Regions from separate parts of the Priestia sp. RMT2NF4 genome, predicted to be linked through region 2. Evidence: a T-box and tRNA genes for the amino acid it is inferred to sense, from the RefSeq annotation. Region 2 holds a T-box; the other holds one or more tRNA genes.
The links. A T-box is a leader RNA that pairs with one kind of tRNA and senses whether it is charged. The one in region 2 lies ahead of leuS (leucine--tRNA ligase), so its partner is inferred to be a tRNA-Leu.
Positions count from the first base shown of each region.

Region 1: it has a tRNA-Leu gene. The T-box ahead of leuS (leucine--tRNA ligase) is inferred to sense a tRNA for this amino acid. The anticodon was not compared.

Region 1 covers NZ_JBLQZO010000001.1:412,161-427,479, reverse strand. Annotated here, with positions in the region: gene ACMX9J_RS02140 (hypothetical protein) at 1-224, shown strand, start outside; gene ACMX9J_RS02135 (FUSC family protein) at 251-2,317, opposite strand; gene ACMX9J_RS02130 (hypothetical protein) at 2,616-3,431, opposite strand; gene ACMX9J_RS02125 (VanW family protein) at 3,610-4,548, shown strand; gene ACMX9J_RS02120 (YjcZ family sporulation protein) at 4,622-4,744, opposite strand; gene ACMX9J_RS02115 (GNAT family N-acetyltransferase) at 4,933-5,445, opposite strand; gene ACMX9J_RS02110 (hypothetical protein) at 5,528-5,752, opposite strand; gene ACMX9J_RS02105 (spore germination protein) at 5,899-7,521, shown strand; gene ACMX9J_RS02100 (Ger(x)C family spore germination protein) at 7,511-8,734, shown strand; gene ACMX9J_RS02095 (GerAB/ArcD/ProY family transporter) at 8,755-9,855, shown strand; gene ACMX9J_RS02090 (Na+/H+ antiporter NhaC family protein) at 10,054-11,454, opposite strand; tRNA gene ACMX9J_RS02085 (tRNA-Gly) at 11,671-11,742, opposite strand; tRNA gene ACMX9J_RS02080 (tRNA-Leu) at 11,763-11,844, opposite strand; tRNA gene ACMX9J_RS02075 (tRNA-Trp) at 11,871-11,944, opposite strand; gene ACMX9J_RS02070 (phospholipase D family protein) at 12,185-13,579, opposite strand; gene ACMX9J_RS02065 (hypothetical protein) at 13,947-14,216, opposite strand; gene ACMX9J_RS02060 (GerAB/ArcD/ProY family transporter) at 14,721-15,319, shown strand, end outside.
Region 2 covers NZ_JBLQZO010000004.1:41,036-56,354, reverse strand. Annotated here, with positions in the region: gene ACMX9J_RS17860 (putative polysaccharide biosynthesis protein) at 1-1,265, opposite strand, end outside; gene ACMX9J_RS17855 (NAD(P)/FAD-dependent oxidoreductase) at 1,476-2,747, shown strand; gene ACMX9J_RS17850 (sporulation protein Cse60) at 2,752-2,931, opposite strand; gene ACMX9J_RS17845 (rhodanese-like domain-containing protein) at 3,146-3,457, opposite strand; gene leuS (leucine--tRNA ligase) at 3,697-6,111, opposite strand; T-box leader at 6,176-6,394, opposite strand; gene ACMX9J_RS17835 (GntP family permease) at 6,806-8,128, opposite strand; gene ACMX9J_RS17830 (MDR family MFS transporter) at 8,286-9,473, opposite strand; gene ACMX9J_RS17825 (hypothetical protein) at 9,632-9,787, opposite strand; gene ACMX9J_RS17820 (YtzC family protein) at 9,800-10,063, opposite strand; gene ACMX9J_RS17815 (TIGR01212 family radical SAM protein) at 10,233-11,195, shown strand; gene ACMX9J_RS17810 (class I SAM-dependent methyltransferase) at 11,192-11,761, shown strand; gene ACMX9J_RS17805 (tetraprenyl-beta-curcumene synthase family protein) at 11,774-12,832, opposite strand; gene ACMX9J_RS17800 (alpha/beta fold hydrolase) at 12,864-13,640, opposite strand; gene ACMX9J_RS17795 (gamma carbonic anhydrase family protein) at 13,748-14,275, shown strand; gene ACMX9J_RS17790 (phosphatase PAP2 family protein) at 14,467-14,991, shown strand; gene ACMX9J_RS17785 (glycosyltransferase family 4 protein) at 15,010-15,319, shown strand, end outside.

The DNA.
Region 1 (15,319 bases), on a different contig from region 2:
CGCAGCTCATCAAATGGCTTTTTCATCCTAAAAAGCAGTATGTTCCGACTATCGCTTTAGCTGTCGGCGTGCTTTTTTCAGTATTTATCAGTCACCCTCATCATATTATTGCCGGATTGTTTATGGGATATTTTTATGGATACGCCGCAATTGGAAGCTATGCCGGTCTTAAAACAACGTGGAGAACGATTAGAAAAGATACGGCTCCTTATTCATCAGACTAAAAAACCAGCGAAGTATTCGCTGGTTTTTAGCTTTCACTACTTATTTCTTCTGCTCCTAGATCTTTGGCTAGGTGAACAACCGATTGATTGATTTTCCATACGTAATAGATGTTGTGGAGCAGCTGAAGATGCTGTAAGTTTCTTGATTGAACGGACGTATCAAAATAATCTAAAGATTGTTCAATCTTTTGTCTTACATCTTCAAGCGTGTATACATACGTTCCTCTTTCTCCTCGTAATGCTTTTTCAAGCTGAGTGAAGTTGCTTGCCACTTTCTCTTCCACTTCCTTTACTACGCCATGAAATTCTGCTTCCTTATAAAAAGCTTCGTTTCTAGTAGAAGAAGCTACCAAATGCTTGGCGTAATAATTAATGGCGGTAAAAACGGTCAAAAATTGCTGAAGACGTGAACGGCCAACAAAACCTTTAATAATAGGATCTGAGTCGACATGAAGCTGTTTTAGCTTTTTTTCTAATTCCATTCCTTTATCAGCTAAATTGGCAAATGCATACTGCTTCGTAAAACGATGCAAATAAGTGTGAACAAATTCTTTTAAAGCCGCTACGTATTCGACAGAGGTGTCGGTTATTTTATCTCTTGTTCTTTTAGGAAACACAAGAGCAGATACGGCTAACCCAATTCCAACTCCTACAACTGTATCCAATACGCGTGCCAGTAATAAACTCTCTGAAATTCCCCCGAGAAGCATGTCATACATAAAGGCCAGCATCATTGTAATCCAAAAGCTCATAAATGAGTACGTAATGGGAAAGAAATAAAAAGCCATAAACACACAGATAAAAAGCAGCGTTACTTCAAGTATTCCTGGTGAAACAAAGCTTGCGACAACAAAGCCGACAGCTGCTCCTAAAAGCGTGCCTACGCTTCGCTGCACGGCTTTTACAAACGTACTTCCTATCGTTTCTGTACCGAGAAGCACTAAATAGCCTGCTAAGAGCGCCCAATATTGATGCGATGGAGATAAAAACGAGCCAAATATTAATGTCGCAACAGCAGTGATGACCGCTTGAATAGACTTTTTCGTAGATGGTTTTAATCCTTTTTCTTCATCATTATCCTCTTCGTCTTCTTGTTCTTCCGCTTCTTTTTGAGGCTGTTTTTCTTGTTTCACAATTGCTTGCTGCAGCTCATACGCTTCATCAATGACATGATTTGATATCGTTTCGATACGGCGTATTAAGTAAAGCCAGTCTTTATACCTTTTGTCTTGAGGTTCGAGTTCACTTAATTTTTGGCGCAGCTCTTGCAGATGCTGAGCTGCATCTGTTAAGGAATGAGTAGGATTTTCATTTAATACCTCTGCTTCGCGAATCGATTCCACTAGCTTTAACAGCACCTGCTGAATATCAAAATGATTAAATGCCTTTAATTCGCTGAGCTTTCGAATCGCCGGAGAATATGTCTGCAGCAGCATCACTGTATCAAATACATAAAGGCGCATTTGCTCAGCTGTTACGCCAGGCCATATGTCGTGAGGATCTGTATTTCCAAGCTCTTCTGATGCTACACGGGCATACTCCGCTAGTTTTTTAATATTGCGGTTGTACTGTTTGATTTGAGCTGGTTCAATTTGTTTCTTTTGAATTAACTCAATAATTAAATCAAGCACCAAATTTACTTGAATATGAAATGATTTCATTGAAGACCTCAGCACGTTGGCAGGCCGGTCTTTAAAAATAACAAAATTATAGATAAATGCACAGCAGGCTCCTACTACAACGCCAGCTAACAGCCACGGCAGCTGAGAAAATGTAACGTGTAAAATAGAAGCAAAATAAAACGACATAAAGGCTACCATCGACAGGGAAAAATAGCGAATACCAAATTTCTGTAAATAAAAAGACAAAAACACCAATAGAACGAGAAAAACATTTTCTGCTTGTCCATATCGTGATAAAAACGAGCCAATTCCAAGAGAAACGGCGCTGGAAATTGCTACTAATCCTGTTGTCACTTTTTTTGCTTTTGTTGTTTCATCATTTACAACCAATATACCCATCAGGCCGATTACGCCCGATAAAATAGCAGCGGTAATTTGAGAGCTTCCCGCTGCTTTTAATACAATCAGCATAATAACGACAGCTGTAATGACACTAATCGTAGCTTTAGAAGCTGTTTTGAACCTTTTTCGTCCAGGATCTGCAGCGACTAAGCGACTAAACCAATATGAAAAAATAAAAACCCTCTCCTTTCGTGCTGTAAAGTTCTTTGTAGAAAGAGTAATATTATTACTTATACCCTTTTTAATTCTTTTCTATCGTATGTAAGTATGTTTTTCACTATAACATTGCAAACGGCTAAAGAGCTAAACAAATGCTTAAAAACACATCTGTTTTCTGTCAGATGTGTTTTAAAAAAATAATGGTTCATTACAGTGTAAGAGAAGAAATTTCCCACCCGTTTGTTAACGGATTTCTTTTTAAAGTAAAAACCATCGTTGTCTTGTGAGCCCCTTTATTTTCGTAATAAATAAGGCAATCTACGGAGATTTTCTCTTTTGTTTTATACTTTTTTGCATGAAATAAGTCCGTTTTATAATAAATGGTGGAGATACTATGCAGCTTTGCCCATAGCTTATGCTCTTGCTTCACCCGCAAAACCGGCTGCATTAAGGCATCGTCATCTTGCTTTAATCCTGTTAAAAACATATTGACGACTTCTGCCGGCTCAGCTTTTAATGCATATTCATCAAGCTTGCCTCCTGCTTTTAATACCATTAACTGATGACCTGGATCCACATTTTGAGACTTGTGAGTCGTACTTCCTGCAAAATGAATGCAAAAATGACCGGGGAACCCATTGTCAAGCGCACCGGCTCCATGAGGCATTCCATTCATGGAAGCTGCAAGCATTTGGCCTTTAAATGGAATAAGAACAGCTCTTCGGTTCCAGCTCCATTTTCCATTATATAAGTGCTTCATTACTTTCGTATCTTGACGTGTAAGCGGCTGAACATCTGCGTGGTGAGAGCCTGCTCTTCGCTGCACATAAAAGTAAAAACCGGTTTCTACATCGATCACTTTAAATTTTTTCCCCTTTGGCAGTAAGGTTTCTACACGTTTCCACTTTAATACTTTTCCTGTATCGCTTACCGGAAAGTGCGTAAGGTTTTCTTCTGCTTTCATCTTTTGGGGATGCACAAAAAAACTAATAAGCATAAAGACTAAAATCATTAATTTTGTCATTGTCTACCCTCATTACCTTGTAGTTTCTCTATGTAATATGCGAAAGTACACATACAATTATAAATAGAAATTTTTACACGCTCGGCTCATGGAAAATAATACAAAAAAGAGCTTGTGAATCCTATACATTAAACGGTTCATTTTATTCATACTAACAGGTGAAAGCGAGGTATATGATATGAATTTCACTTGGATGGTTGGACTTTTAATGCTCATTCAACCTCTTTCTACACAAGACCACCTATCTATTACTCATGACGGTAAACCGATTGAACGGATTGAACGGGACAAAGTGGCAGTACCTCTTCTTCCTGTACCCATGGTTGATCATGATCGATACAATCTTCTTCTAAAAGAATTGGATAAAAAAACATATAGAGAGCCCATAAATGCCCGCATTGATAAAAGCGGACAAATTGTTCCTGAGCAAGCGGGTGTCAAACTATATCATAAAGATTTTGCGGAGAAATTTTATACTTATTTTTTTAACGGCGGTACGTCAACCTTAGAAATCCCGACGCTTCCTGTTCCGCCTCGCGTGGATAAGGAGCTGCTTGCAACGATTCGTATTAAGCAAATCGGTCATTATCACACGGTATTTAACCCCCATAATAAAAATCGTTCTCACAATATTTCTCTTGCAGCTGAATCACTAGACAGCAGCGTCATATTTCCTGGGGAAGTTTTCTCTTTTAATCAAACCGTTGGAAAAAGAACGGCAGCAAAAGGGTATATGCGTGCGCCAATCATTGTAAAAGGAGAGTATTCCGAAGGAGTTGGAGGAGGAATTTGCCAAGTTTCTTCTACTTTATTTAACGCCGTCGATAACGCTGGCGTCACGATTACGCAGCGCTACTCACACAGTCGCAGTGTTTCCTACGTACCTCCTGGGCGAGACGCTACCGTCAGCTGGTATGGACCTGACTTTCATTTTAAAAATACGTACAGCGATCCTTTGTTGATTCGAGCGCAGGTACACGGGGGAGTCGTAAGCGTGGCCGTTTACTCTACTGATGCGATTGAATATAAGCCTCGCCGCGTGCCTTGGGCTTCTATTGACCAATTGCCGAAAGAGAAAAAAATCGAATCGCATGTTGATACTGAGCCTGCTGACTAATCATTTCTTCCAGCTTTTTATAATGAACACAAAAAAGCCTAAAGGGTATCCTTTAGGCTATTCAGTGATATAATCAGCAGCCGTAGTAGCCACCGTAACCACCGCTATAACAACTACATCCGATAATTACTAATAGAATAAATAATACAACTAATAAAGCGAAACCAGAACCAAATCCACATCCAGCATTAGACATACAAGCACTCCCTTTCAACGTAATTTTCTGTTGCTAAAACAAAGAAGGTTCAAACATGGGGTGTTTCTCATGGATAGCTTATTGTATGTCTGCCTAGACGTTTTGGTTTGCTTTTCTGCTCATTTTTTAAAAATTGGGCTTATTTTCGTCTTTACAACTCGGGAAGCGCAATTCCGCAAAAGTAAAGCTCATTTCCACTCTTCCTTTAAAATCGCATAATAATATTCGTCCCACCATCCTTTTTCAGTTGGAATACATTTTTTAAAATATCCTTCTCTTCTCATCCCGATTTTCTCCATAACACGATAAGAAGACGTATTCTCAGGTTGACAAGTAGCAATAACCCGATGCAGTTTCATTGTATTAAAGCCATAGTCCACGATTGCTTTTGCCGCTTCTGACGCATATCCTTTCTGATGATAGAGGGAATTAAATACCCAGCCAATTTCATAAGTATGGTCCCCAAAATAGTTAAAAAAGACGATATGACCAATTAGGATTTTTTCGTTTTTTAATACAACTGGAAAATTTTTAACGTTTTCTTTCATATTTTCATTTACAAATTTCTTCGCATCATCCTTACTAAAAACGCCTTCTGGTATGTACTTCATGACATTAGCATCAGATGTATATGTGTAGACATCTTGCCAATCTTCATATTTAAATTTGCGTATTAGTAGTCTGCTAGTCTCAATGTTCATGTGGTTCTCCCCTATCTCAAAGCTATTTTTCTATACGCTTGTTTCGATAGTGAAGAGATAAAAACCTCTTTGCACCAAGTTACTAGTGCTTTTGTTGACGCTTCTTTAAAACAAGGTAAAGTGACTCTGCAAAAAAGAAGAACAAAAGAGAAAAAAGGACAAATAATTCGGCCACTTCCATTACACGAAACGGGCTTAAAGCATTATATAGTGCCTGCAGTACGTTCGCTCCTTGAAAAAGATCAATTCCTACAGAAAGAGCAATCACAGATCCAAATAGCAGCAGGCTAACTCCAATAATTTTCATTCCTTTCACTCCTTACCTAATGGTTACTTACCTGATAGGGTCGTCATTTTCATTTACCGTCATGCAAAAGATATTTTGTTAAAAATTACATAATTATACGGTTTTTGGTCAAATTAATAAAAACTATAGTAAGGGTGCTTTCATTTATGCCTTCGTTTTTTAAAAATCAAAAATCTAAAAATAAGCTTGAACCTCAGGCAGATCAAACAAACAGCGAACAAACAGCTTCTTCTCTTAAGAATCTGCTGTCGGAGAACCTTACCTTAATCAAAGAGAAAACTGGAAACAGCTCAGATATTGTGATTCGTCATTTTAAAATAGGCAGCAATAATAGCTTAGCTGCTGCTATCGTCTACATAGAAGGGATTGTAGATAATCAGGCTATTCAAGATTACTTACTGCAGTCTCTTATGAAAGATAATGAAAAAAACGAACTAAACGATAAAAATGCATTAGAGTTAATTTCCGAAGACATCGTAACAATCGGCAACATATCGTTTGCAGACAACTGGAATGATTTACTTTCTTCTTTGATGTCAGGAGACAGCCTTCTTATTGTCGACGGCATAAACCGCGTACTCAGCGTGAGTACACAAGGCGGTGAAAAGCGTGCCATTTCAGAATCTACTACCCAAATGGTAGTGCGGGGACCAAAAGGTGCCTTTACTGAGTCTATTGGCACAAACTTAGCCATGGTGCGCCGAATTATTAAAACACCCGACTTATGGCTAGAGTCGATGAAGATTGGCCGAGTAACTAAAACGGATGTCACTCTTATGTATATTCATGGCATCGCAAACGATAAAGTTGTGAAAGAAATTCGAAAGCGATTAAAAAACATTGATATTGATAGTATTTTGGAATCAGGTTATGTTGAGCAGCTGATTGAAGATCAAACGGTCACTCCTTTTCCAACTATTTATAATACAGAAAGACCCGATGTCGTGGCAGGTAACCTTTTGGAAGGAAGAATTGCTATTTTTGTGGACGGAACTCCTTTTGTCCTTATTGCTCCAGCGTTGTTCATTCAATTTTTCCAATCGGCCGAAGATTACTACGCACGCTTTGATATTGCGACGTCCATTCGTCTTTTGCGGGTGTTTATGTTTATGATTTCACTTATCGCGCCTGCTACATATGTAGCGGTTACGACATTTCATCAAGAGATGGTACCTACGACGCTTATTGTAGCTCTTGCAGCACAGCGAGAATCGGTTCCATTTCCCGCGTTCGTGGAAGCTTTTTTTATGGAAGTCACCTTTGAAATTTTGCGTGAAGCGGGGATTCGTTTACCAAAAGCTATCGGCTCTGCTGTATCGATCGTCGGAGCCCTTGTTATTGGGCAAGCAGCAGTTCAAGCGGGGATCGTCTCACCAGCTATGGTTATTATCGTATCGATTACAGCCATTGCTAGCTTTGCCACACCGTCTTTCGATATGGCTATTTCAGCGCGTTTAATTCGTTTTTTATTTATACTAGGAGCGGCTACATTCGGCTTCTATGGCATTATCCTTATTCTTTTAATGGGGGTTGGACACCTATGCAGCTTACGTTCATTTGGTGTTCCTTACATGACCCCATTAGCACCCTTTATTCCTGCAAGCAATGAAGATACATTGCTGCGGTTACCTTGGTGGACGATGAGAAGAAGACCTAAATTAATTAGTGATAACAAAGTTCGTCAAAGCAAACATCAAAAGCCTGAGCCTCCTTCTTCAAGAGGTATGATTAACCAGGAAATGGAAGAAGATGATCAAAATGAAACGTAAAAGTTTATTTTTACTGGTAATGACCATAATGATGGTATTGCTTACTGGCTGCTGGAGTAAAAAAGAATTAACAGACCTTGCATTTGTATCGGCAATGGGCATTGATAAAACGAAAGATGGGCGGTATGAGCTTACCTTTCAAATTATTAACCCCGGAAACGTAGCTGGCTTACAAGGGGGCGGCGGTACTCAAAGTCCGCCTGTTACGATCTATTCTGCTTCTGGCGATAATTTAGTTGAAGCAAGCAGACGCGCTTCAGCTAGAATTTCCCGAAGACTTTATTATGCCCATACCAACTTAGTCGTGATCGGAGAAAAACTAGCGCGTGAAGAAGGAATTAACATTCTTATTGATTCTATTGATCGCGATCCTGAGTTTCGAATTACGACTTCCCTAGTAATCGCACACCAGTCAAGTGCTGCTGATTTGGTAAAAGCACTAACGCCTGTCGATAAAATTCCAGCAAACAAAATTATGAAAACGCTGGAGTTCACTCAAAGAAAATGGGGAGAAAATCTAAAGGTTTCCTTTCAAGAAGTGATGAGGTCTCTCGAATCTCCCGGAGGAGAAGCACTAGTCTCGGGTTTTCATTTAGTTGGAAATCCTCAACAAGCAGAAAAATTAGATAACCTCCAGCAAAGCGCACCAGAAGCTACCCTTCGCGCTTCTGGCATTGCTGTTTTTAAAAATGGAAAGTTAATCGACTGGTTGTACAATAGTCCAGCCAGAGGTAGCGTTTGGATTCTTGATAAAATACAAGGAACGGATATTAATATAGACTGGAAAGGAAAAAAAGAAGCGCTTGCCTATCAAACAGTTCGTCAAAAAACGGATGTATCTGTAAAAATGAAAAAAGGAAAACCTTATGTGTCCGTTCACACTCGCGTAGAAGGCGATCTTGGAGAAGTGGAGGTCCCTGTTGATACCCGTCAACCTGCCGTAATCAAAAAAATGGAAAAAGCTGCGGGTAAAGAAATAAAAAAAGAATTACAAACAGCTATTAAACAAGCTCAGACAGACAAAGTTGACATCTTTGGGTTTGGAGAAGCACTGGAACGCACGCGCCCTAACCAATGGGAAAAATTCAAATCAGAATGGGATGACGTTTATTTTCCAAAATTAGATGTAGACGTTACAGTAGAAGCTTACATTCGCCGAACGGGTCTGCGCAATAAATCGTTTCTCTCTAGCGTAAAAGAAAAACAACAATGAGGTAAGGAGGTTCTGGCTATATGGAAAAAGCAAAAATCAGCGCCACTCAATTATTCATTCTCATGGTATTATTCGAACTGGGAAGCGCTTTATTAGTTCCTCTTGCAATGAGAGCGAAGCAAGATGCATGGCTAGTTATTTTAATTGGAATGCTGTGCAGCTTTTTTTTCTTCTTAGTCTATCATAAGCTCTATTCCTACTATCCGGACCTCCTCCCTACAGAATACATGCAGAAAATTTTAGGTAAGGTATTGGGAACACTTCTTGCATTTGTATACATTGTCTATTTTTTATACGATGCATCACGAGTTCTAAGAGATTTCGGAGAAATGCTTCTTACTTTTGCTTATCCCGATACGCCTTTATTTATTGCCAATGCCTTATTGATGCTGGTCATTATCTATATAACCCGAAAAGGAATTGAAGCGATAGCGAGATCAGGAGAGCTTCTGTTTATTTTTATGTATTTTCTAGCTATTGCAGGCTTCATCTTAATTATTAGCTCAGGATTAGTTGATTTTAAGAACTTGCAGCCGGTATTAAAAGAAGGAATACTTCCTGTTGCCAAAGTTGCTTTGACCGAAACGCTGTATTTTCCTTTCACAGAGGCTATTGTATTTACCATGCTTCTTCCTTATTTGAGCAATCCCAAAAAAGCGAGTGTCACCATGCTATGCGCAACGGGATTAAGCGGAATTAATCTAATTATTACGATGATCATTAACATTAGCGTGCTTGGAGTTGATCTGACGACAAGATCACAGTTCCCTCTTCTTAGTACTGTCCAAACGATCCAAGTAGCTGATTTTTTAGAGCGTCTAGATGTATTTTTTATGTTCGCTATGGTGATTGGGATTTATTTCAAAGTTAGCATCTTGTTTTATGCTTCTATAATAGGTACAGCTACTTTATTTAAAATTAAATCTCCTTCCCGTCTAGCGTATCCTTTAGGTATCATTGTGCTGTTTTTGTCGATTACAATCGCTAGTAATTTTCAAGAACACCTTTATGAAGGACTGCACGTAGCAAGATTTCTTTTGCATATGCCGCTATTTTCTATCGTACCCCTACTGCTTCTGATTATCGCCTTTTTGAAAAATAGGAAGAAGCAGCACAGATAGTATATCTCTACTAAATAGAAAAAATGGCGTTAAAATTATCGAGGTGATGTGCGTGTATATATGGTTTTATGATCATTTTGTTAATACCATCTTATTTCCGCTTACTTGTATCATGCTAGTGTGCCTGTCATTAGGACTGTATGCATACTTTAAATTAAAAAAAATGAAAAATTGATACTAGACGGCTATTTTTCTCATTCAAAATAAGAAAGATACAACAAGATAGAAAGCAACTGTTATTCCCGCTGCAATTAAAGCTGGCTTTAATTTATACTTGGCATATTCAATAACAGATAAATCTAATATTTTGGCGATGGTATTCGTATCGTCGCTTAAAGGTGAAGAAAACGCTCCAAAGGAACCGCTCGCAAACACTGCACCGATAATTAACGGCAAAGAAAGATCTGCAGAACTTGCAAGCGATACGCCAAGCGGCATTAAAATCCCCCACGTTCCCCAAGCAGATCCGATAAAGTAAGAAATAGCGGCTCCAAAGATAAACATGAACGGAGTGACAAACATTTGAGGAATCCACTTAGAATGTGCCGTCACGAAATTTGAAAAACCTAAGTCTTCTGTAACAGCGGATAATCCCCATACTACCGATAACAACAAAATAACGGACATCAAGTCATTGCCTCCTGTGATAAAACCATTAAGCAAATTCTGTAATGTAAAGCGCTGAAACAAGAAAAAAATGAGGGTAATTAACGTAGTCATAATTAAAGCTACTACCATCGCTTCTAACACGTCTGCTTTAATAAATGCTTCAAAAAAGGTGTGACTCTTACGATGTCCACTCCACCATGTTAAAAGTAAGGTAAGTGAAATCACAACAAGTAAAGGTACTAACAAATTCCAAGGCTTAGAAGGCAAATCCTTCGATACGCAAGGATGACAATCATGCCAATCTTTTTCGTCTTCTTCCTCGAGCTTCATAGGAGCCGTAGACGTTGAATGATGAAAAAAGCTGAAATAAATCCCTACTAAAATAATCACAATCGAAAAGAAATTATAAGGAATGCTTTGAATAAACAAAGAATAAGCGTCTTGTTTTATGCCTTGATGATCAATTGCCATTTGAATGATTGAGACCATATATCCTACAAATGCCGTTGCCACGGGAATTAAGACGATAACAGGAGTAGCAGTTGTTTCAATAACAAACCCTAGCTCTGCTGTCGTCATTTTCACTTTTTTCAGCAGCGCTCTCATAATGGGCGCGATCGTCACAAAACGAAAGGTGGGAGCACTGAATGTTCCAATGGTTGAAACATAGGTTAAAATAAGAGCTTTTTTTCTTGTATCAATTCTTTCTGCAGCTGTTTCCACAAAACCTTTAACTCCTCCAGCCATCTTAATCATTCCGATAAGCCCTGAAAACGCGTATAAAAAGACAACGATTTCTATATTACTTTTATTTCTAAGGGCTTGTACAACGTAGTGAAGTAACTTTTCAACACCTCCGACAATCGAATGATCAATCAAATAAGCGCCTACTAATAAGCCTAAAAACAACCCTGGCAGCACTTGTTTGGTGAAAATAGCTATTGGAATAACAATTAAAAACGGTATAATTGAAAACCAACTAGATTCCATAGGACTCTCCCCCTATCTTAAAAACCATATTAGACGTCTTCACGTATCGTTCATTAGCTTTTAATGTAACCCCAATAATATGTGTATATTCATGAAAACAATACGTATAAGCAGCACTGATTGAATAAACTATTTCTAATTAAAAACAGCATAGTAAAAATCTTTATTTCTACAACAAAAAAAGCAGTTTGCACATGCAAACTGCTTTTGAAAAGAAGCGGAAGACGAGGTTCGAACTCGCGACCCCCACCTTGGCAAGGTGGTGTTCTACCACTGAACTACTTCCGCGCAATATATAAAAGTAAAGATGCGGGTGAAGGGACTTGAACCCCCACGTCATAAGACACTAGATCCTAAGTCTAGCGCGTCTGCCAATTCCGCCACACCCGCGTGTGAATTGAAAAATAACTCCAAAATGGCAGGGGCAGTAGGAATCGAACCCACACTGACGGTTTTGGAGACCGTAGTTCTACCTTTAAACTATGCCCCTAGAAATGATTTCTTCAAAAGAACCTCGTTTATTGACGACGCTATATTATAATAAAACATATATGGAATTTCGTCAATAGGTCTTTTTATGAATCATGACTAGTACTGGCGACTTCAAAAAAAACTGTGAGGCATATCACAGCTTTTTACACTTTCCACTGCCAGTTGCAGCACCTTTTACCCTCTACCATTTATTTTTAGAAGCTTTCTGTAAAAGCCCTTTTTTAGGCAAAGTGCAGAACTATACAAAATGTCTCCAAAATCGCGTGAAGACTGAAAGAATATGGAGGAGTGCAGATTTTACAGGAGGCACGTTTTTTTGAGAATCCGTATTAAAATCCACAGGTTCCCCCTCATTTCCCACAAGCGTACTGTGAGAAATTTTAGTTTCAATAGCCCCTGTTAGCTCGGCTGCAAATTCTTCACTATCTATCATAACCATAGATTCAGTATTTAAAAATACAGAACGTGAATCTAAGTTAAAAGAACCAACTGCGCTCAAACGCTGGTCGTAAACAACGGATTTCCCATGAATGGAATAAGGCTGTTGATATTCATAAAGCTTTGAAGCCGCTTTTATGACGCGATTTTTCACTCCTAAGTATGCAGAAAAAGCCATAGCATTCGGAGTGGACGTAATAGAATTCGTTAAAATAATTCTTTGCACTTTAGATTTTACTGACTTATCTATATACTGTTCCATCTCTTTTGTTGGTACAATATAAGGACTTTGAACGACAATGGATTTTTCAGCTTGCTCGGAAAGCTTAATAAACGTTTTCCATATAAAAGGGCTTTTATTCATTCTTTGAATAGGATTTGTAATAAAAGAAATCTTTCTTGTAGGCATCGTCGATTCTCTCCATACAATATAAGGATGGACAAAGGGTTCGTTTGCTTTTTTGGCCTCTTCGTATTGATCTATTAACAATTTCTTTCCTGAAAGGCCACGAAATTGTTTAGTTTTCTTGAGCTTTGGAAAAGCTTTGCGCGTATACGGGTGGTTCCATAATTTCTCTACATACTTCTCCATTGAGAGAATGACACTATTACTTTCTTGCTTTGTATTATAAATCAGCACATCACGGTCATAGACAAAATTTTTATCCGGTTGACTGGCCAAGTATTTATCTCCAATATTTCGTCCTCCACTAATACCTAATTGGCCATCGACTACTATTATTTTATCGTGAAGACGGTTATGCCATGTCCAAGGTTTAAGAATAGTAAAGGGCTCATAGTACTTTAATTCAATATTATTGTGGAAAGCTAGAGCATAAAGAACATTTTTTCTCTTGCCTTTTAACCCATGAGAGATCCCGTCTAACAGCACTCGAATACGTATACCTCGGTCCGCAGCTTCGAATAAAGCACCCATAAGTAAATCCGACGAACGACCTTTGCCGATGGAAAAGTACGCAATATCGATTGTATGCCTCGCTTCTTGAATCATCTGCATCCGAACAAGCCCTGAAAAATAACCGTTTTCCAAAAGCATAACACGGTCTGTGGATTCTTTCTTTCCGTAAAAATTCTCAGTATTCATTACTTTTAAGTCTTTTCCCTTGTGCAAAGGGACATAAAACAGTACCACTGCAGTTACGAATACATATATGAAGTACAATACGACAATCATTATTAGTATATTTATTAGCATGTTTCCTGTCACAATCCCTTTCCATTCTTATCGTTCTGTTTTTATTAGGATTCTTACTTTTTTAACTTCTATACCTTTTAAAATAAGAATGGAACGATGGATTATTTGTTACACTACTGTTGATTTCCGTGCAAGCCTTCGCTTCCGCTCCTGCAGGGTCTCACCTATTCTGTTTTCCCTATAGGAGCCTTCGCCTTGCCCTCCAAACAACTCCTAGAAGCAATTATATACACGAAACCTACATTCACTCTGCCAATAAAAAAAAGCAGAAGTTCATTATCTTCTGCTTTTGCAATTTATACCCTATTGTGAACCTGCTCTAAGTGTAAGTAAAACAGCGGCTCTTTTATTGATTAAGGTCGTTTTCCATATCTTTTATGTCTTGCTGAAACTCAGTTAAACGCTGACGCTGTGTTTCAGAAGCATTTTCAAGCGCATTCTCGATTTGCTGAGAGGCTTCGTTCACTTCACCTATCGCTTGCTTCGCTTCATGTCCATAGGATGCATCATTTTTAGCTTCATTTGCCTGTTCATATGCATCTACTGCTTCTTTATGCCCCTGCTGTGCTGCTTGAAATGATTGTTGTTTATCTTTGTTATATGGGAATTTTTTCATCATAGTGCTCCTTTCCATTTGTTCACTCTATAGTGTGGCATTTTTCCACTTATTCATACGACGTTTCAATAGGTTGAAGCTGCGTAAATATTCCGCATAACAAATTTCTTTATTATTTAAGAGCATCCAATGATATCTTTTATCCCTTGAAATACTTTCTATATTTTACATAAATGTATAATCACTTTCTTTAGCGGACATCATACGAATAGCTTATTTGAACGTCAAAATATATTGGGGTTGACTGCATGCACTTGTTTCTTTCCTTTTTGATCATTTGTGCAGGGATTATATGGATGGAAATAAAAAGATTACCTCAACACTCTCATAAAAAAGAACGGAAAATTTTTATTGTATTCATGACAATCAGTATCATAATAGCTCTTGCAAAAATCTTTCGGCTGCCTCTACCGAACCCTTCTGATTGGGTAGAAGCAATGTTTCAACCTTTAAGTCACTTATTATTCCGTTGGATCACTTAATTCGTGTATATGGCAAAAGGATGTGCTCATTTTGCTTAATGAAATCAATATTTCGGCTGCGCAATTTCGCAAGCTAGTAACTTTATATAGCATCGGAAGCACAATTATTGTTGTGCCTGCCGCTATTACGGCTGATGCTCATCAAGACGCCTGGATTGCAGCACTTTTCGGTGTAGCATCAGGAATTGGCTTAGTTTTGCTTTTTACCTCACTAGGAAAAATGTTTCCAACGCTTACGCTGATGGAAATGAACGAAAAAATTTTAGGTAAACTGTTTGGAAAGATTGTTTCTGCTGTTTTTGTATTATCCAATTTGTTTATCAGCAGTCAAGTTCTTTACTATGTAGGGAATTTTCTCACTACACAAATTCTTCCCTACACGCCGCTTACAGCCATCCACATTGCATTTATGGGTGTGGTTATCGTAGGAGTACGCCTAGGGATAGAAGTTATTGCACGAAGTGCCGAGATTTTATTCCCTTGGTTTGTCGGATTATTCGGACTTCTGATTTTGTCTATGATTCCGCAAATTAAAATAGAGCATATTCAGCCTGTGTTCGAAATACATCCAAAAGCTTTTATTCGGGCTGTTTTAACGTTTTTAAGCATGAGTTCTTTGAC
Region 2 (15,319 bases):
AATGGCACGTTCACGACAATTTTCACAATCAATCCAAATAATAGACTTAAAACAGCATACTTTTGTTTGTTGATCCCTTGTAAAATAGCTCCATTAACCGTGAAAAATGAGAACAATAAAGCTACGGGTGCATAATAAAGCAAGACATTTCCACCCGCATCCGATGCATCTGTTCCAAAGAAAAACGTATATGCTGGACCAGCTAAAGCCATTAACCCTACAGATGCTGGCAGCACAAGAAACATAATCGTTTGATATGTTTGATCAATTTGCTTTTGCAATACATTATAATCTTTATTCACAAATGAACGTGTAATCGTTGGTACAAGAGTCAAACCGAATGCAGTAGCTAATGAAACAGGAATCATCACAAGCTTTGGAACATAAGACTGAACAATTCCGTTCATGGACTCCGCTATTTCTTTTTGTCCAGCCGCTACCATCGCACGGTTAAATGTGAATTGATCCACATACTGATAAAGCGGAATAGCTAAGCTGACAAATACATAGGGCAATGAATACGTAAGCAGCTCTTTAAAAATGGATACGGTAGAAATACGCGTAGGCGTTACCGTCTGCTCGTTCACCATTTTATCGAGATGAGGCTTTCGTTTTTTCCAGTACCAAATTAATACGGCAAGTCCAGCAAGAGCTCCTACAAAAGCACCCATTGTAGCAAATCCAACGGCTAGCGCAAGACTCCCATGTACAACTTTGATGACGATATAAGTGGATGCTAATAAAAAGACAACCCGCACAAGTTGTTCAACTACTTGTGAAACAGCTGTGGGTCCCATAGACTGGTGACCTTGGAAAAATCCTCGCATTAAACTCATCATCGGTACTACAATTAACGCAACACTAACCATTCGCATAACCATTACTACATCTTCTAAGGAGTTATTTAAATCAGAACCTCCAAGTGTAATTCTAGACATAACAGGCGCTAACGAATATAAAAGTAAAAATGCAAGTATTCCTGTGACAAGCATTAATTTCATGCCGGCCCGATACATTCTTCTACTCGTATAATAATCACCGAGTGCATTATATTTTGATACAAATTTCGATACGGCCATTGGCATACCGGCTGTAGCAATACTTAAATAAATAGCATATTGGTTATATCCATAACCAAACAGTGCTCCCCCTACGGTTCCAACAAGGATCGCAAATGGAAATAAATAAATCATTCCCAGAATTCGGGATACATAAGTGCCAAGCGTTAGCACAAAGGTCCCTCTTAACAATTTTGAATCAGACATACGTTTGCCTCCGATACTTAATGTTACATACTGATAATAATGATAGAATTGAAAAGAAGCAAGTGAGAGTATACACTAAGAAAGGTCTTATACTCACTCACACTCGTCAACAAGCTAAAAAACAAAGACTATAGCCCATTTTATCCAATGTTGAGAGATTTGTCAGTGAACAAACTAAAATTTTTTAAGAATAGACAGGTTGGTGAAAGTATGATATATGATGTAGTCGTAATCGGAGGAGGACCTTCTGGTTTGATGGCATCGATTGCAGCTGGTGAGTCAGGTGCAAACGTATTATTAATTGATAAAGGCAATAAACTTGGACGAAAGCTTGCCATTTCTGGAGGGGGCCGCTGTAATGTAACAAACCGCCTTCCGATTGATGAACTTATTAAACACATTCCAGGAAACGGACGCTTTTTATACAGTGCGTTTTCTGTTTTTAATAACGAAGATATCATCTCCTATTTTGAAGGCCTTGGAATTAAATTAAAAGAAGAAGATCACGGGCGTATGTTTCCGGTTAGCAATAAAGCACAATCTGTTGTTGATGCATTAATTAGTGAACTTCACCGTCTTCGTGTAACAATTCGCACAAACACAGCCGTTAAACGCGTAAACTATGAAAACAACACCGTGAAAGAAGTTGTACTTCAAGACGGAGAAGCAATCCAAACGAAAAGCGTTGTGATTGCAGTAGGCGGAAAATCAGTGCCTCATACGGGTTCGACAGGAGACGGTTATCAATGGGCAAAAGATGCAGGTCATAAAATTACTGAACTTTACCCAACAGAAGTTCCTATTACATCTAGCGAACACTTTATTAAAACAAAAACGCTTCAAGGTCTATCGCTTCGCAACGTAGGACTAAGCGTACTTAATAAAAAAGGCAAACCTGTCATCACTCATCAGATGGATATGATTTTCACTCACTTTGGTATCTCTGGCCCTGCCGCTCTTCGCTGCAGCCAATATGTTGTTAAAGAGTTAAAGAAACAAAAAAGCAACACTGTTCAAATGTCTCTTGATTTATTTCCTAGCCAAAACGAAGAAGAGATTTTTCAACAATTAGTCAAAACAACAAAAGAAGAGCCGAAAAAAGCGATTAAAAATGTTTTAAAAGGTTTTGTATCTGAACGCTATCTATTATTTTTACTCGAGCAAGCAGACATTGATAGCCAAGCGCTAGCGGGACAGCTTCAGCATGAAAAACTGAGAGAATTCTCGAGAATGTGCAAACGATTTGAATTTGCTGTAAACGGCACACTTTCTTTAGAGAAAGCCTTCGTCACAGGAGGCGGAGTATCCGTTAAAGAAATTCACCCAAAAGAAATGTCTTCTAAATTTATGCAAGGCCTTTACTTCTGCGGGGAAATTCTTGATATCCACGGATATACTGGAGGATACAATATTACTTCTGCCCTTGTAACAGGCCGTTTGGCTGGCAGTAATGCAGGAGAATTTGCAACAAGCCTAGCATAATATGCTAGGCTTTATACATAACCATGGCTGAAAAACAGTACACCTGCTCATCACGATCAACATCCACTGTGACTTGGTACTTAATATCCACGACGTCTTCATCTTCTAATTTGCGTAAAAATCGGTTCACCGCAAACTCTAAATCTTTTTCATGCTCTTTATCAAACATTTTCACCTGTATCATAGCTTCTACCACCTTGTCCTATCAAATTTGTTTCAATCAGAATGGACTGCTTCTCTCAATGATGGCTTTCGTACTGATTTCCAACTTCTTCCTACCTCTATTTTTATGAAGACTTTTATAGATTTAGTCATCATTTGTTTTGCTACTATCATTTTAGTCGAATGGTAGAAGTTTCATTCCAAAAGAAAAAAGCGCCTGTCAAAGGCGCTTTTTCTTATTTATTAACCGTTTTTCCTTCCCACTCTAACATACCGCCAACCATATTTGTTACTTTATAACCTTGTTCTTGAAGGTAGTAACATACGTTTTCACTGCGGCGTCCAGAACGGCAAATGAAAATATATTCTTTTTCTTTATCGAAATAATCCACATTAGTTGGAATATCATTCATACGAATGTGTTTAGCAGTTGGAATCATTCCTTCTGCTACTTCCTCATCTTCGCGAACATCAACTAAATGAAGCTCTTCTCCATTTTCAACGCGTTTTTGAAGCTCTTCAGGCGTAATCACTTTTACTTCTTCCATCTTCGTCATTCCTCTCTATTCTTTCATTCAGCTTGCTATCGCTATTGTAGCAAATTCAAATACCTTTATGCCACTAAATAAGAAAAGCTTAAGCAGCAGCCTACCTAAGCTTTTCCAATCGTAGTTAAAGGTTTAACTAAGGGCCTGATGTCAACCCCGAAAGGGGGACATCAGGCCCTTAGGTCTAGAACAGCCCCCCTGACTGCTCTTTAGTCAGGAGGACTGTTCTACATCAATACTTAATTAGCTACGATGTTTACTAATTTACCAGGCACAGCAATCACTTTGCGTACTGTCTTACCTTCAATGAACTCTTGAACATCTTCATTAGCCATTGCAATATCTTGAAGCTCTTCACGAGATGCCTCAGCAGGTACGTTTAATTTTGCACGTACTTTACCGTTAATTTGAACGACAATTTCCACTTCATCATCTACAAGTTTCGCTTCATCAAACGCAGGCCAAGCTTCATATGAAATCGTATCTTCGTGGCCTAGTTTGCTCCATAATTCCTCAGTTGTATGAGGACAAATTGGTGCTAATAGCTTCACAAATCCTTCTACGTATTGCTTTGGCAGCACATCAACTTTGTATGCGTCGTTGATGAATACCATAAGTTGAGAGATACCTGTATTAAAACGAAGACCTTCGTAATCTTCCGTTACTTTTTTCACCGTTTGGTGATATACGCGTTCAAGTGTAGTATCATTGCTTTCTTGAACCTTGCTGCTTAATTCACCATTATCCTCGATAAGTAAACGCCATACACGATCTAAGAAACGGCGTGCACCATCAAGCCCTTTTGTTGACCAAGCAATGGATGCATCTAACGGTCCCATAAACATTTCGTAAAGGCGAAGCGTATCTGCACCGTGGCTTTCTACGATTTCGTCTGGGTTTACAACGTTACCTTTTGACTTACTCATTTTTTCATTGTTTTCTCCAAGAATCATACCTTGGTTAAACAGTTTTTGGAACGGCTCTTTTGTTGGAACTACGCCGATATCATATAAAAATTTATGCCAGAAACGAGCATACAATAGATGAAGAACAGCGTGTTCAGCTCCACCGATATAAATATCAACCGGCAACCATTCTTTTAATTTGTCTGCATCTGCTAATGCTTCGCTGTTCGTTGGATCAATGTAGCGTAAGTAATACCAGCAGCTGCCTGCCCATTGAGGCATTGTATTTGTTTCGCGGCGCCCTTTTTTGCCCGTTTCCGGATCTACAACGTTCACCCAGTCATCAATGTTTGCTAATGGAGATTCACCTGTACCTGACGGCTTGATTTCAGTTGTTTTTGGTAAAACAAGCGGAAGCTGATCTTCAGGAACTGCAGTTGTTGTGCCATCTTCCCAGTGAATAACAGGAATCGGTTCACCCCAGTAGCGCTGACGGCTGAATAACCAGTCACGCAGACGGTATGTTACTTGTTTTTCACCTTTTTCATTTGCTTGAAGCCACTGAATCATATTTGAAATTGCTTCTTCTTTGTCTAGACCATTTAAGAAGTCTGAATTAACGTGCTCGCCGTCGCCTGTATAAGCTTCTTTTGAAACGTCTCCACCCGCTACTACTTCTTTAATCGGCAGTTCAAATTTAACAGCAAACTCATAATCACGCTCATCATGAGCAGGAACAGCCATAATTGCACCTGTACCATAGCTCATTAGAACATAGTCAGCAATCCAAATTGGCATTCTCTCACCGTTTACAGGGTTAATTGCATAAGCACCTGTGAATACGCCCGTTTTGTCTTTAGCTAAGTCTGTACGCTCTAAATCGCTTTTGCTTTTAATTTGATCTAAATACGCTTCTACCGCTTCTTTTTGTTCGGCTGTCGTAATTTTATCCACAAACGGATGTTCAGGTGCTAAAACGGCATACGTTGCCCCAAACAGCGTATCAGGACGCGTTGTGAACACAGTAAATGTTTCGTCATATCCATCAATTGTGAAGTGAACGTGAGCTCCTTCAGAGCGGCCAATCCAGTTTCGCTGCATTTCTTTAATACTTTCTGGCCAATCAAGATCATCTAAATCTTCTAGTAAACGATCTGCATAAGCTGTGATTTTAAGCATCCACTGCTTCATTGGACGACGCTCAACCGGATGCCCACCGCGCTCACTTTTGCCATCTATAACTTCTTCGTTTGCAAGTACTGTTCCCAACGCAGGACACCAGTTAACAGCTACTTCATCCACATAAGCTAAGCCTTTTTTATATAGCTGTAAGAAAATCCACTGCGTCCATTTGTAGTAGTTAGGATCAGTCGTATTAATTTCACGCTCCCAATCGTAAGAGAAACCTAACGATTTGATTTGACGACGGAAATTATTAATGTTAAGTTCAGTGAACTCAGCCGGATCGTTTCCTGTATCTAATGCATACTGCTCAGCAGGTAGTCCGAATGCATCCCATCCCATTGGATGAAGTACATTGTATCCTTGCATACGCTTCATACGAGATAAAATGTCCGTTGCTGTATAACCTTCTGGATGCCCAACGTGTAAACCCGCCCCAGATGGATAAGGGAACATATCTAATGCGTAAAACTTACGCTTTCCTTCATCTTCTGTTGTTCTAAATGTTTTATTTTCTTCCCAAACTTTTTGCCATTTTTGTTCGATCTTTTCATGATTAAAAGCCATACATAATCCTCCTTGTACGCTCCAGCTGTATTTAATTAAACTAAAAAACCCCTCATCCCTCAAACAAAGGGACGAGAGGTTGAATAAACTTCCCGCGGTACCACCCAAATTAGCACAATTATGTACTCACTCATTTTCCTTAACGCGGATAGACGGTAAATGTTACTTTACTTCACATTTACAACTCCAAGGTGAGTTCATGAACGCCCGTTTGCTGACTCGCACCACCCGTCAGCTCTCTTAGCTCGCTTCGTTCACTACTATTCCTTATCATAGTTTTTACATCATACTACCTTGTATTGTAAATAATATGTTCGCAAACTGCAAGTTGTTCAACGGATTTTGTAAAAGTTTCTACACTGCCTCACTGCTTTGTTGCTAAATCCCCTCTTTCATTCTTATATATGAACAACTTCTCCCAAAAACATACATACAACGCCAAACAAAGAGATTTAGACATAATTAAGTTAATCCTATCTAAAGCTGAATAAATAGGATATCTGGACTCCTTGCTACAAAACTGTTCATTTCCGTGCAAGGCTTCATCTTGCGCTCCAATCAACAGCTTAAAGCAACTAAACACATAAAAGCCGAGTTCACCATAATAATGAAAAGATCCGAACGATTTATCGTTCGGATCTTCCTTCAGCTAAAATACTTTTGTCCCCGCCTCTACTTTCTTTAACAGCTATTATTAAATACCAAATCCAAAAGAAAACAGGATAATCGCAAGTACGAGACCAACAAGCGGAACAACTACCGTCATCGCTGCAACTGATCCATACGCATCTTTATGAGTTTCTCCGCAAATAGAATTAATTGTGGTGACGACATAACCATTATGAGGCAAGGAATCTAATACGCCAGAAGATATAGCTACTACACGATGGAGAGCTTCTGGATTTACACCAGCATCTAGATAGTGAGGGGCTAAAATTGGCAAAGCAATCGCCTGACCTCCTGAAGCCGAACCTGTCATCCCCGCGATAACACTCACCGCAATAGCTCCCCCTATCAACGGACTGCCTGGAATATGCGTCATGGCATCTACAGCCACTCCAAACGCGGGAACAGCCTTAGCAACCCCTCCAAAACCTACGACAGCAGCTGTATTCCCAATTGCAATTAACGCTCCAAGCGTCCCTTCTGATGCTGCATTCCAAAATCCTTTAAAGTGTTTTCGGTTCACAATGTATGTGACAATGATACCGCTTAAAAGTGCGACAATCAACGCAGATTGCTGAAGCGGCTTATGAAGTGCAAAAGAAATAATGAGCACGACCACAAGCGGAAGCAAACTTAATAACGGATTAGGAAGAGACTGATTTTCCGTTACTGCTGGATCTTTCTCGCGTGATATAAAACGCTCTCCATTTTTAACTGCTTTTGAAATCAAGCGCTTTAACCACCAGTAGCCGAATACAGCCATCACTACCGCTACAACTAAACTAACTTCCCATCCTGCATACGGACTAGTCTTTAAATATTCAATTGGAATCCAGTTTTGGATTTCAGGCGATCCAGCCGAGGTCATCGTAAACGTAACGGAACCGAATGCTAAAGCAGCAGGGATAAACCGCCTCGGCAAATCAGCTTGTTTGAATAAGCTTAAAGCCATTGGATAGACAGAGAATGCTACTACAAACAGACTGACTCCTCCATATGTTAAGACCGCACAGGCAAGTACAATCGCCAACACTGCTCTTTTCATTCCTAGTTTACTGACAATCCAGCGAGAAACACTATCAGCGGCCCCGCTGTCTTCCATCACTTTTCCAAAAACGGCGCCCAATAGAAACATTAAATACCAAGAAGCAATAAATCCTGTGAAACCAGACATATAATTCCCAACAAAATTTGCTTCTCCTTCTTTCACCAGCTGTGGAAATAAAGGCATTCCGCTTGTTAACGCAACAACTAAAGCACTAAGCGGACCTGCTATAAATAAATTCATGCCTCTCATCGTTAATACAATGAGCAGCAATAATCCTCCAATTAATCCAATCATACTAAGCATATTCTAGCCCCCCAAGAAGTCATATAATTAGAAAACGCTTACATTTTTACAGGTATATACTCCTTTCTTTGCTTGTCACGACCCTTACTATATTATTAAAGGAATACTGAAGACATTCCTACGTTTATTGAACAGTCAAAAATAAAACCACCTCTATTTATTTAGAGATGGTTAGTGAACGCTGACGTTTTTCTTTTAATTTATAATCGTATATCCATGTTGTACACATGCTAAATAACAATAGTGCAATTAATAAATAGCACAGGGTAGACATATTAAACGCATCGAAAATAACGCCTCCAAAGAGAGGGCCAATCATTTTACCTGCAGTAGCCATACTGTTGACTACGCCTTGATAAAACCCTTCTTTTCCTGATGGAGCTAACTGACTTGCGACAGCTGGAATTGCTGGCCAAACAAACATTTCTCCAACTGTTAACACAATCATTGCTGTTAAGAACTGCGAAAATGTTGTGGCATTCACCACGATGATGAAAGAAGCCACAAAAATAACCGTTCCAATTAGAACCTGTACTTTTAATGTCTTTGCTACTTTTTGAATGATAGGCACAATCAAAGGCTGACCGACTACAATTAAAATGCCGTTAATCGTCCAAAGCAAACTGTAGCTAGAAAGAGGTATATTCAACTCACGCGTATGCGTAGCAATCGTTGTTTGCCACTGAACATACGCGACCCAGCATAATACGTATCCTGTACATAAAATAAGAAGGGCCGTCAGTTTCGTTTTGTGCTGAATACTACCGGCTTCATTAAGGACATTCGTTTGCCCAACTGTAACCGAAATATGACGGTATGAAAAAATAGCAATAAGAAGAAAAATAACGTATAAAATTGTATTAGCTAAGAAAATATACGTAAATGAATAGGATGCTACAACGCCCCCTACCGCTGCGCCAATAGCCACTCCTGCATTTTGAGCAACGTACATCGCATTAAATGCTTTTCTTCCGCCTTGTGGCCAGACTGAGCCTGCCATTGCATACATAGATGGAAACACAATACCAGATCCAAACCCTACAATAACCAAGAGAACAACGTATGTAGGCCAACCATGGAAAAACACCAGTCCCACTAATGCAACAAGGGTAATAATAATTCCTGATAAAATGGATTTATATCCTCCAATTTTGTCAAAAAGCGTTCCCCCTAGTAAATTACCCACTACGCTTGCAGCAGAGTTCAGCATAAGAACCACTCCTGCAACGGATAACGACTTTCCTAAATGTTCATTTATATAAATTGTATTGAGAGGCCATAAAAACGAAGCTCCCGTTACGTTTACAAGCATACCAATAATCAAAAACCAAAGTGACTTGGGCATTGATCTCCCCCCTATCTATTCGAATGCCAACGTACATTCTAGTCTTTTCTTAAAGGGTTCGCAATGCTTTTACATATAGACAATTTATTTGAAATTCGCTGACTATTTAAAAAGGTGATTTCACATGACAATATCATGCAAAATCACCTTTTTACCGCTTATTTTTGCTTCGAACGAACCGGCTGGGCACGCTTGCTGTTCCGTGCTTTTAATTCTTTTACAGGATCAAAATCTTTTCCTAGCTCAATATCATTGCTGTTGATCCCGTTTTTTGTTTTTTGTTCCGGGTTATTTTGATTTGAACGAGTTGCCATAAAATCCTCTCCTTAATGCTGAGTTGTAATCAATTTATTTTGCAGCTGCTGAACTTGCAGGCGCATGCGATATAGCTGCTCTCTTTGCTGTGCATTTGCACTGTGAGAAAACTCTTCAATTTCTTTATAAGCATTTTCTAATTTTTCCTGTGCTTTTGTATATTCAGTATCATTGTAATGTTCTTGTTTCATGCCTTCCTGTAACTGACCTTGTCCAAAGCGAATAGCATCTTCACACTGCTGCATAAGTTGATCCACTGCTTGACGAGTTGTCATTGTCTATTCCTCCTATTCGTTCATTTCTGTCTTATTTTGCGCAACTTTACTCTCCTTTACGACAAGAAGAACCTGTTAAATATAAGCATCCTTAAATTTGTTTGGCACTTTTTCACGTTTTTGATACAATTTGTTGATGTATATTGCATGTAAAAAGGAGGTTGCTGATTTGAATCAGACAAACCCATTTCCGTATAAATCTGAAAACAAACGTTATCATACCTGGAATTACCACTTACGTAACCACTTTGGCCATAAGGTATTTAAAGTAGCCTTAGATGGAGGATTTGATTGTCCAAACAGAGACGGCACGGTAGCTCACGGCGGCTGTACGTTTTGCAGCGCTGCCGGTTCAGGAGATTTCGCTGGAAACAGAGCGGATGATCTTGTGACACAATTTAACGAAATCCGTGAAAAAATGCATCATAAATGGAAAGACGGAAAATACGTTGCTTACTTTCAAGCATTCACTAACACTCACGCTCCTGTTGAGGAGCTTCGTGAAAAATATGAAGCGGTCTTAAAGCTTCCCGGAGTTGTTGGGCTTTCTATCGCCACGCGCCCTGACTGTCTCCCCGACGATGTGGTGGAGTACTTGGCTGAATTAAATGAACGAACTTATCTATGGGTAGAACTTGGACTGCAAACTGTTCATGAACGAACTTCACTGCTTATCAACCGGGCACACGATCACCAATGCTATGTAGATGGTGTAGCAAAGCTTCGAAAACACGGTATTCGCGTTTGTTCTCACATCATTAATGGTTTGCCTTTAGAAACACCTGAGATGATGATGGAAACGGTACGGGAAGTAGCAAAATTAGACGTTCAAGGAATTAAGATTCATCTGCTTCATTTACTAAAAGGAACTCCTATGGTCAAACAGTATGAAAAGGGCCTTGTTGAATTTCTTTCATTTGAAGAATATGTAAAGCTTGTATGCGATCAGCTCGAAGTAATCCCTTCTGAGATGATTGTTCATCGTATTACCGGTGATGGACCGATAGACCTCATGATCGGACCGATGTGGAGCGTAAATAAGTGGAGCGTATTAAATGCCATTGATCAAGAGCTCGAACGTCGCCAAAGCTATCAAGGAAAATATTACGAAAAAGAGTTGATGGAAAGATGAAAATAGAACGTATCCTGCCTTTTGCCCGCACGTTGCTCACTAATGCTGTGGCCGAAGGAGATGTCGCGATTGATGCTACAGCAGGAAATGGACATGATACATTGTTCTTAGCCAACTTAGTCGGAGATACAGGTCATGTATATGGATTTGACATTCAGCCCCAAGCCATTCAAGCAACTCAGCAGCGATTGACAGAACATCATGTAGAAAAACGAGTCACGCTTATCCAAGAAAGCCATAGCAATATAAGCATGCTTCCCCACTCTATTAATGGACGAGTGACGGGCGCTGTCTTTAATTTAGGTTATTTACCAGGTGGAGATAAAGACATCGTCACCACTTCTGAAACAACAATTTCTGCAATTGAGCAGTTACTTGATTTGCTAGCACCTGAAGGAGTGATTGTGCTCGTTATTTATCACGGACACGAACAAGGGAAACAAGAAAGAGACGATTTACTAACGTACGTCCAAAATCTGGATCAAAAAGACGTCCATGTTTTACAATATCGCTTCATGAATCAGCAAAACAATCCTCCGTTCATCATTGCTATTGAAAAAAGATAAGCCGCATATGGCTTATCTTTTTAACATTCGGTACAAGCGTCCGTTGATATAGAAAAAGTAGCTGAGTGCTCCCCCCGCTTTGATTAATCGACGTGCATTCACATGAACATGTTTTTGTGCCCTCACTTTTTGATCGGACAAATAAACGCCCAGGAGTCCCTTATAGATAAAGCAGTGAAAGTGATAATCCGGCAGTTTTTTAGCATATTCGTCCGCTTTTACAACAAAATGTAAAAAGCGGTCCATCATTTGCTGATAGTGAGGATAATAAAAACAAAAGTTCAAATCTCCTCCTGCTTTATCTTCTTCTTGGTCAATTAAATAATCGAGTAAAATATGTAAACCTTGAATATAAGGAAAATATCCCGCTTTTATTTTCTCCGTCATTTCTTTGGTCATCTCTTCTTGAAAACTGTAAGCGGCCAAACAAAAAATGCCTAACGTTGAACCAGAGCACGCTGAAAATTCATACCACTCCATTTCAGGAACACTGTGCCGGTGAGCATCAAACCAATTCTCTAATCGTGGAACTCTTTCCTTGATTTCAACATGCTTATGTATTTGCAAATCACAATAATAAGTAGCTAGTTCTAATAAATGTGAAGAGACGATATGGTAATTACAGGCTTTTCGCAAGGACTGCTGACAAGTCTGGACAAGTTCCGCTAAATATCCTCCATCGTCTTTATCCGTTCGAAAACGATAGTAATCCCCAAGAGGTGCATGAGGAGTCAACGCATCTGGCATCGATTCATGTAAGGCTGCAAAATCTTTAGGATCGAGCGAATTGCTGCGGTCACATAAGTTATCTAAGTAATCGCTGATTGTTTGGTAGGCAACGATAAATTTTACGCATTCAATCATGTTTTCTTTCGCTAAAATCGATAGGATGCCGCCTCCTTCACAATGAAAAGTTTTTGTATCGATACTTGCCAATGCTTGAGTGCGTAATTCTTTATTAGGAATCTCTTTTGCCCGTTCCCGCCAATGGTTAAGCTCATGATGAACGACGGGAAACACTTCTCGATAAATTTTTCTCATTAATGAAATAGGACGAGACGGAATCTTCATTTATTTTCACCTCAATTTCTGACAGCACTCATTAAATGTGAAGATCAACAAAGCTTTTCGCGTATGTAAAAACGTATTCTCTTTCAGGCTCATTAAAGATTTCGTGATACAGCTGAGACCATTCTTTGTAGATTTTTTCACTTAGCTCTATTTCATCAAACCACTGTCTAACAATCAGCTTTTCAATAATTTTATCTTCTCCTGCCTGCATCACAAGAAGCGGAACATCCGGCAAACGATCGATATCTTTAAAAGCTAAGTTAACAGCTTGAATCAATTCTCGGTACCATCTTACAGAAACTTTTGTAACGTACAGTGAGTCGTTTTCATCTTCATCTCGAACTTCTTGGTTTCTTGTTGCTTTTTCAACAGTAAGACCCAAATCAAAAAGTTTGTTCGGCATGACTTTATTTAATCCTTTAGATAACATATCTAAGTAAGCTGGTACTTGCTCTTTTAATCCTAGACAAGGTGAGGAAAGAATCGCACCCCATATAGGAAGATTTTTTGTCTGCAGCGTACGAATAACCGCCAGTCCTCCCATACTATGTCCTAACAGGAAAATAGGCAAATCATATTTTTGCGCTTCACGTACCCATTCTTCCACTTCATATACATATTCATCAAAGGATAGGATATGTCCTCTTCTTCTCGTTGTTAAGCCTTGGCCAGGAAGGTCTCCCATGATTACGTGCATTCCAACCGAACGCCACATCTCAATCAGCCAGCGATAGCGCCCGTGATGCTCCGCTGCTCCATGGACCATGACAATAACGCCTTTTGGATTTACTGCTTCCCATTTATGCATTTGAGTTACTCCTTCTTCCTTTTTTTGTTTACCTGCTTTAAAAACCTTTGTACACTTACATTAGAAGATTTACTACTTTTTTTCAACTAATAAAGGGAGATGATTTGATGATTTATCCGTATAAAGAAAAAATGCCTAATATTGCACCCAGCTGCTTCCTGGCAGACTATGTCACGATTACTGGAGATGTCACCATTGGTGAAGAAAGCAGCATTTGGTTTAACACCGTTATTAGAGGAGATGTTTCGCCTACTATTATCGGGAAACGAGTAAATATACAAGATCAATCAACACTCCATCAAAGCCCAAATGCTCCTTTGCTTATTGAGGATGATGTGACAGTAGGACATCAAGTTATTTTACACAGCTCCATCATCCGCAAACGCGCGCTCATTGGCATGGGCTCTATTATTTTAGACGGTGCGGAAATTGGTGAAGGTGCTTTTATCGGTGCAGGAAGTTTAGTGCCTCCCGGTAAAAAAATACCACCTAATACTCTCGCACTCGGTCGACCTGCTAAAGTAATCCGCACTCTGACTGAGGAGGATTTAAAAGATATGCAGCGCATTCGTACAGAATATGTAGAAAAAGGGCAGTATTATAAGTCTATTAAGAAATCTGATTCTTCATTATAAAGGAAACGTTCCCTCAGAAATTCATACTGAGGGAATTTTTTTAGTATCTCCACAAACTCTCTAATCATGTTCTATTCTCTCCACAATTGTAAAGAAATTTCCATATTAATTTACATCGTTTTAGTACTGCCTCCACAATTAAAGATTAAACTGAATAATAAAGACGTATTTATTAAAAAGGGAGCGACTCTATGAAAGCCAAGTTAATTCAGTATGTATACGATGCCGAATGCCGATTATTCAAAAGTGTAAATCAACATTTTGATCGAAAGCACTTAAATAGATTTTTACGTTTACTAACTCATGCCGGCGGAGCCACGTTTACCATTGTGATAGCGTGCTTGCTGCTATTTCTGCATCCTTCATCCGTCGCTTACGCTTGTGCGTTTTCTCTAGCCGTTAGCCATATTCCTGTTGCCATTGCTAAGAAGCTATATCCGAGACAACGGCCTTATATTCAACTAAAGCATACAAAAGTATTAGAAAATCCATTAAAAGATCATTCATTTCCATCGGGGCATACAACGGCTATTTTTTCGTTAGTTACCCCTCTGATGATTACTTACCCAGCCTTCGCTGCCGTTCTTTTGCCGCTTGCAGTAACGGTAGGCATTTCAAGAATTTATCTAGGTCTGCACTATCCGACGGATGTCATGGTAGGCCTGATACTCGGCATCTTTTCAGGTGCTGTTTCACTGAACATATTTTTAGTCTAATTGATAGGAGGAGTACTCATGAGAATTGCTTTATTTACAGATACATTTGCTCCGGAAGTTAACGGAGCTGCTAAAACACTTTATCAATTTACTCAGTATGTCAAATCAAAGCAAATTCCCATCCAGGTATTTGCTCCTGAATTTGCTCATAATCGGTCGTTTTCAACGTATGTTCACCGCTCGCCTAGCATGCCGTTTTTCCTTTATCCAAACAGCCGTTTTTCATTGCCAAACGTTCTAAAAATTAAAAAGCAGCTGCAGGAATTCAACCCTTCTCTTATTCATTTGGCCACTCCTTTTACAATGGGGCTTTGCGGCTCCTATTACG